2 regions of the Psychrobacillus sp. FSL H8-0510 genome follow, and region 2 is predicted to be linked to the other one. Evidence: riboswitches for the same ligand, from Rfam matches in the RefSeq annotation. Region 2 holds a riboswitch; the other holds the start of a gene.
The links. A riboswitch is a leader RNA that binds a small molecule or an ion and turns the genes downstream of it on or off. The one in region 2 is predicted to bind FMN.
Positions count from the first base shown of each region.

Region 1: it holds a riboswitch for FMN, as region 2 does, so the genes downstream of both, ribE (riboflavin synthase) here and MHI40_RS07210 (ECF transporter S component) in region 2, are expected to answer to the same signal.

Region 1 covers NZ_JBBOYZ010000001.1:1,364,848-1,368,270, forward strand. Annotated here, with positions in the region: gene MHI40_RS06560 (SDR family NAD(P)-dependent oxidoreductase) at 1-270, shown strand, start outside; gene MHI40_RS06565 (MarR family winged helix-turn-helix transcriptional regulator) at 285-728, shown strand; FMN riboswitch at 881-1,012, shown strand; FMN riboswitch at 1,215-1,346, shown strand; gene ribE (riboflavin synthase) at 1,487-2,125, shown strand; partial or broken gene ribB (3,4-dihydroxy-2-butanone-4-phosphate synthase) at 2,138-2,725, shown strand; gene ribH (6,7-dimethyl-8-ribityllumazine synthase) at 2,762-3,229, shown strand; gene MHI40_RS06585 (DUF3889 domain-containing protein) at 3,289-3,423, opposite strand, start outside.
Region 2 covers NZ_JBBOYZ010000001.1:1,483,838-1,487,260, forward strand. Annotated here, with positions in the region: gene MHI40_RS07205 (hypothetical protein) at 1-656, shown strand, start outside; FMN riboswitch at 959-1,091, shown strand; gene MHI40_RS07210 (ECF transporter S component) at 1,245-1,838, shown strand; gene MHI40_RS07215 (ferredoxin) at 2,568-2,816, opposite strand; gene MHI40_RS07220 (helix-turn-helix domain-containing protein) at 2,927-3,423, shown strand, end outside.

The DNA of each region.
Region 1 (3,423 bases), 120 kb from region 2:
GGGATATCACGTGTAGCTGCAAACGAATGGGGTCGTTTTGGTATTAATGTGAATATTATCAGTCCGGTTGCTAACTCAGAGGGAGTAAAAGCATGGGCAAAAGCTCAACCTGAATATTATGAAGCAGTTCTAAGTAAAATACCGATGGGTCGTTTCGGTGAAGTAGAAGAGGATATTGGACGTGTAGCAGTATTTTTAGCTAGTGAGGATTCAAGATATATTACAGGTCAAACGATGATGGTTGATGGTGGATCCATCATGTTGCGTTAATAGAAGGATGTAGTATGGAGAAAACAAATTTATTTAAATTGATTCATGCAACTGAAGTAATCTCAAACGAAAATATAGTTAAATTCTCTTCTAAATTTGAATTTCCAGTAGGAATATCTGCAATTTTGGTACTAGCACAATTACGTGCAAATGGTCCAGTAATGCAAAGTGATTTAGCAGAGACCTTAGGGTATACAAAAGGAGCAATCACAAATATTTCTAGCAAGCTCGTGAAGTTCGAATTAGCGGAACGACTGTATAGTGAAGCAGATCGCCGGACGATCCATCTTCAGATTACAGAAAAAGGGCGATCTGCTTTAATGGAAGCACAAAAGATTGGCGAAGAAATATTTGTGGAGTTATTTGAAGAGTTGACTGTGGAAGAATTAGATCAGTATTTATATATACAGCAAAAAATATTAAACAGTATGAAAAATATAAGATTGTCATCATTATGATCTAATTATTTTTTTTAGAAAAAAGTTGCTAAGACCCTCAACACAAGAGGTTCTTAGCTTTTTATGTTTTTCAAAATCCTTTTGTATAATGTAAAAGTACTTAACTCCTTGCAATTAAGATATGAAATTGTTATGCTAATAACAATTTTATAACATTCCTTCGGGGTCGGGTGAAATTCCCAATCGACAGTAAGAGAGAAATCTCAAAGCCTGTGAGCCGTAAAACGCATGATTTGGTGAGAATCCAAAGCCGACAGTTAAAGTCTGGATGGGAGAAGGAGAAAGTCGCCTATTTGGAGGTTTTTTAGTTATGCTAAAAAAGGAACAAAAGGCTTATTAAAGTATGACTTCTCTCGCATCCATAAATTTGGATGCGTTTTTTAATGTCTAGCTATAGCGTTTGTCAGTGCCAACAAATTTGGGCAAGTCAGTTTGTTGGGACATGATCCCGCGGGCATAGGCGCTTCTATTTTTTAAAATTGAATAACTATCCTTCGGGGTCGGGTGAAATTCCCAATCGACAGTAAGAGAGAAATCTCAAAGCCTGTGAGCCGTAAAACGCATGATTTGGTGAAAATCCAAAGCCGACAGTTATAGTCTGGATGGGAGAAGGAGTAGTTCAATGCTTTTTGAGAGAAAAACACAAAAGGCTTATTTGAATCTACCTAATTTCCCTCCGACACTTATGTGTACGGAGGTTTTTGTTTGAAGTAGGCTTTAGATTCCATCTAAAAGTACTTACTAATAAGGAGGATACGATGTTTACAGGAATTGTTGAAGAGCTTGGCACCATTAAGAACGTACAAACATCTGCTAGCAGTATGCAACTTATTATCCGAGCAAAACGAATTTTAGAGGACATCAAATTAGGTGATAGTATTGCAGTGAATGGTGTCTGTTTAACAGTAATCGCATTTTCAAGATTTGAATTTACAGTGGACGTTATGCCAGAGACGTTTTATGCAACTACAACAAAATTATTAAATAGCAGTTCAGTTGTCAATTTAGAAAGAGCATTAGCGGCAAACGGTCGATTCGGTGGACATTTCGTTACAGGACATGTGGATGGTGTGGGTACCATATTGAAAAAGCACCATGCAGCAAATGCAGTGTATATCGATATTATTGTACCAGAAGAGGCAAGTCACTTTTGTATTCCAAAGGGATCTATAACGATTGATGGAACAAGTTTAACTATTTTTGCTATAAATAAGTCGACAGTAACAGTTTCATTAATTCCCCACACAAATAAGGAAACAGTTCTAGGTGTGAAAAAAGCGGGTGAACTCGTTAATATCGAAGGTGACATGCTAGGGAAGTACGTGCATCAATTTAGTACAAAGAAAAGTGAATCGACTATCATCACCCAGGACTTTTTACAGCAGAACGGTTTTTAAGGAGAAATTAGCATGCTTAATACGATAGAAGAAGCAATCACAGATTTAACACAAGGAAAGCTTATTATTTTAGTAGATGATGAAAACCGCGAAAATGAAGGCGATTTCCTTTGTTTAGCAGAATTTGCAACACCAGAAAACATCAATTTCATGGCTAAGTATGGTCGAGGATTGATTTGTATGCCTATTCATGAAGAAATCGCAGAGGTATTGCAATTACATCCGATGGTTTCTAATAATACAGATTCTCATCAAACTGCATTTACTGTGTCGATTGATCATGAAAACACTTCAACGGGCATAAGTGCGTTTGATCGATCAGAGACGATGTTACAAGTCATTAAGCCACAAGCAAAGGCACAACAGTTTAAACGACCAGGACATGTCTTTCCGCTAATCGCAAAGCCAGGTGGTGTACTGGAAAGACGAGGTCATACGGAAGCTGCAGTTGACCTTGCCATGCTTTGTGCCTCAGCTAAATCAGGTGTAATTTGCGAAATAATGAACGATGATGGTTCAATGGCACGATTACCAGATTTACTGGAGCTTGCCAAACAATATCAATTAAAGATTGTCACAATCGAAGAACTATCAAGGTATTTAATAAATATTAAAGCTAGCTAAGGAGAGAATAAGATGGTAAAAACAATAGAAGCAAATTTAATTGGAACAGATTTGAAAGTAGGTATTGTTGTCGGACGTTTTAATGATTTCATCAATGCAAAACTAGTTGACGGTGCAATAGATGGGTTAAAACGTCATGGTGTCGCTGAAGAAAGTATTGAAGTTGCTTGGGTTCCTGGTGTATTTGAAGTACCATTTATTGCAAAAAAAATGGCAGATTCCCAAAAATACGATGCAGTGATTGGTCTTGGTACAGTAATCAGAGGTTCAACGACACACTATGATTATGTTTGCAACGAAGCAGCAAAAGGAATTGCACAAGTAGGTTTACAAACTGGAGTACCAGTTATTTTTGGTATCGTCACTACAGAATCTATAGAACAAGCTATTGAACGGGCAGGTACAAAGGTTGGAAACAAAGGATACGATGCAGCCGTCTCTGCAATTGAGATGGCAAATCTGTTAAAGGTCATGTCGTGATAAAATTGGTTCACTTAAATTTAGAAATGACTTAGAAACAATAGAAAAAGTATAAACAATTAATCCGAAACTTCATGGATTTGAACATGGATCAATTCATTAGTATCAGTAATATATTCAATTTTAACAGAGACTCCAAATTCTTTGTCACTCTCTTTTAACCTTAGACTGAACTTTTCAATGGTAGAATTTCC
Region 2 (3,423 bases):
TTGACGAAACTTCTCTTGGTTTCCAAGAATATCATCCTTACAAAGGCTACTTTATAGCAGAAGGTAAAATATTAAAACATTACTTACCAGCAGATCATGGCTACGATTCTGCACCTGGAACAGCTGTACCATACATCTCTTCAATCAATGAGGTCTTTACCGATTTTGATTCGTTCTTAAGAGTAAATGAGGACGGATCCCCAATCGAATGGAATCAAGTAGGGACTATAGAGGAACCTTTGGTGTTAACTGGCACAGAGCAGAAGGTAAATTATTTTGCATATAAGGCTTTTAATCAAGTGACCTATTTAACACCAAACTTCAATAAAACTTTCAATACACTATTAGAAGCATTGCAGGGGATGAAAAATCCTGAAAATGAAATTTATACTTCTGTTATTCCGAATGATGTAACTTATTCAGTTAAGGAAGATAAGGGACTTGTTGTACATTTTGATGAGCCTTTAGATTTGGAATCACTAAATGCAAGTGAGGCATCCCGTTTGATAGAAGCTTTCTCGCTTACAGCTGCAAGCTTCAATCAAACTATCCGATTAGAGAATATCGTACAAGAAAAATGGAATGAAATAGATTTTTCTAGTCCACTTCCAGTTCCAGTGGGGCCAAATGGTTTTACTATGCAAACAATTCAATAATAAAAAAATGCCAATGCTTATTAACTTAAGCTTGGCATTTTTGTTTTAAGATATATGTGATAGCCCATACATTTGTGAAAATAGCCCATAATTAATCATCTTGCTAGTAAAACTAGCGGATAGCCCAGCCCATACGAATACAGCCCATAAGCGATCCGATACAGCCCTTAAATTTTAATAATCGCCCATAACATAAGTTTGCCTAGTATTCTCAGTTGCAAACAGGTCTGTTGCATATATTGTTTTAATTTGATAAAATGTTATTAATTCAAGATATATTCTTGGAGGACAACAAAATATTGATTCATCTTCGGGGCAGGGTGCAATTCCCGACCGGCGGTATTAGAAATTTATTTCTTCAGCCCGCGAACCTTAACAGGTTGATTTGGTTAAATTCCAAAGCCGACAGTATAGTCTGGATGGGAGAAGGTGAAGGTGCAGTCGTTTTTCGTATGCTTATACGGATACGCTTATTAAAGTGTACCTTGTTTCTCCCTTGAACTTCTATAAGTTCGAGGGATTTTTTAAGTATGCAAACGTTCTGAACCTTTCTTCTTGTGGAGTGAATCGCAAAAGGAGAGAGGATTTATGTTAAAAGGCAAAACGCGAATGCTTATTGCAGTCGCAATGCTGAGTAGTATTTCTTTTGTTTTAATGCTACTTGCATTTCCATTACCGGTTTTACCGGCTTATTTAAAGGTGGACTTTAGTGATATACCAGCATTAATCGCTGCAATCACAATGGGACCAGTTGCAGGAATTTTAGTCGCATTTTTAAAAAATGTGCTAGATTGGTTATTTGCAGGAAGTCCAACTGGTGTACCTGTTGGTCATATGGCTAACTTTGTAACTAGTATCTTGTTTATCGCACCTGTGTATTTGATTTATCGCAAAGTTACTTCGTCCAAAGGCATTATGGCAGGACTCGGAGCAGGTACAGTCTCTATGGCTATTGGGATGAGTGTACTAAATTATTATGTATTTTTACCAATGTACGCTTATTTCTTAAATTTCCCTATGGAAACAGGCACTGCTTTGTTTAATACGATCATTTTTGGTATATTACCATTTAATCTTATTAAAGGTATATTAGTAACGATCGTGATGATTGTTTTATTCAAACGAATGAAGCCATTGCTTGATAAAGTAACTAGTTCATATATGAAACCTAATACAAATTAACAAAAAGTTGTTTCTCCACTAGGAGGAACAACTTTTTTTAAAAAGAAAATATACTTGGTTTATGGAGCTGAAAAGAAAGAATGATAATACTGATTTTCGCTTCAGGCGGACGCTTTCCGCGTTCTTGGCTTCAGCCTCCTCGTTCGCTGCGCTTCTGCGGGGTCTTCAGCTCAAGCTTCCCGCTGGAGTCGCCGCCTTGCGCTACAATCAAATAAACGGGTAGTACCCAACAAGAAGATTTAACATAGCTTATCGCTTAAGTCACAAGAGTGGTAAAATCTTAGAAATGGAAAAGTTATTTGTATTCACTTTTGAATTAAATGTTATTCTCCATTGATAGATGAAGAAGGTAGATTTCTCGTACATTAGTGGAAATAAAGAGAAATAGTAAGTGTTGCCAAAATAAAGAAGCAAACGAGTGAACTAAATTGCATCTTCGGGCTCGCACGATGCGGGTCAGGCAGTCGTTGCGACAGGATGTCGCGTACTTAGACTGTCATCCATCACCTCTAAGAATAAGAAAGTATCTTATCTCTAGTTATCTAAAAACGCCCTTACCTGTTTCTAAATGTTGTAGAAGGGTGAGACAGTCAAACGATAGTAATAAGTCTGTCTAAAGCCATGTGAAAACAATTGAAACGGATATTGACCGACCTAGCGTCTATTTGTCTGATATTATTAGAATGAAAAATGGTGATTATGACAAAGTCACAACCACCATTCCATATACTATTCGTATTTCAGTGCGTCGCCTTCGAATGATTCATCTGCGACTTTAATAGAATCAGTAGGACAGCCTTCAAAAGCGTCTTCCATATCTTCCGTTAGTTCTTCTGGAACTTCTGTTGTACCCATGTTATTATCTAAAATAACGAAGGCAATACCTTCATCATCATAGTCATAAATATCTGGGGCAGCGGCTCCACATGCTCCGCACGCTATACATGTATCTTTATCTACAATTGTATATTTTGCCATTATTATATTCTCTCCTTTATAACTACTAACACGAATATGCTATCGTATTCATTCTAAAGATGTTTTCCCTATATTTCAACCAAAATACTTCAGAAAAGAGAGGTATTCCTATGCATTTTCATCAAATATTACTATTTATTATACATAAGTTATCCGGACAACGTTCTGAGAATGCTCCTTATTATTTATTAAAAGGTAAAAAATCAGGACAAACTATTCAAGATGTGACATATTTTCAACTTCATGCTTTTTTCTCTATTCTCCCACAATTATCGAAGGAAGACTATGATATTGGAATTAATGAGTTGCATAACCGTGATCTAATTCAGGTAGAGGAATCACTCGTCTATATTACAGAAAAAGGAATAGCTACAGTAGGGGAAGGTAAAGAGTTTCTATTCAATGGCTGGGAATACAGAGGCAGGGAACAATTATTTTGGAAGAGATTAGACTTAGTGATCCAAACTTTGTCCCAGTTCCAAGCAAAAGAGAAAAAATTTGTGCCAAACCAAAAGGATATGGCTATTCAGAATTTCGTCAAAGACTTCCTCATCCAACATAACTTTCGTGAATTTAACTTGAGTAATGATCTAAAGCAAGAGATATT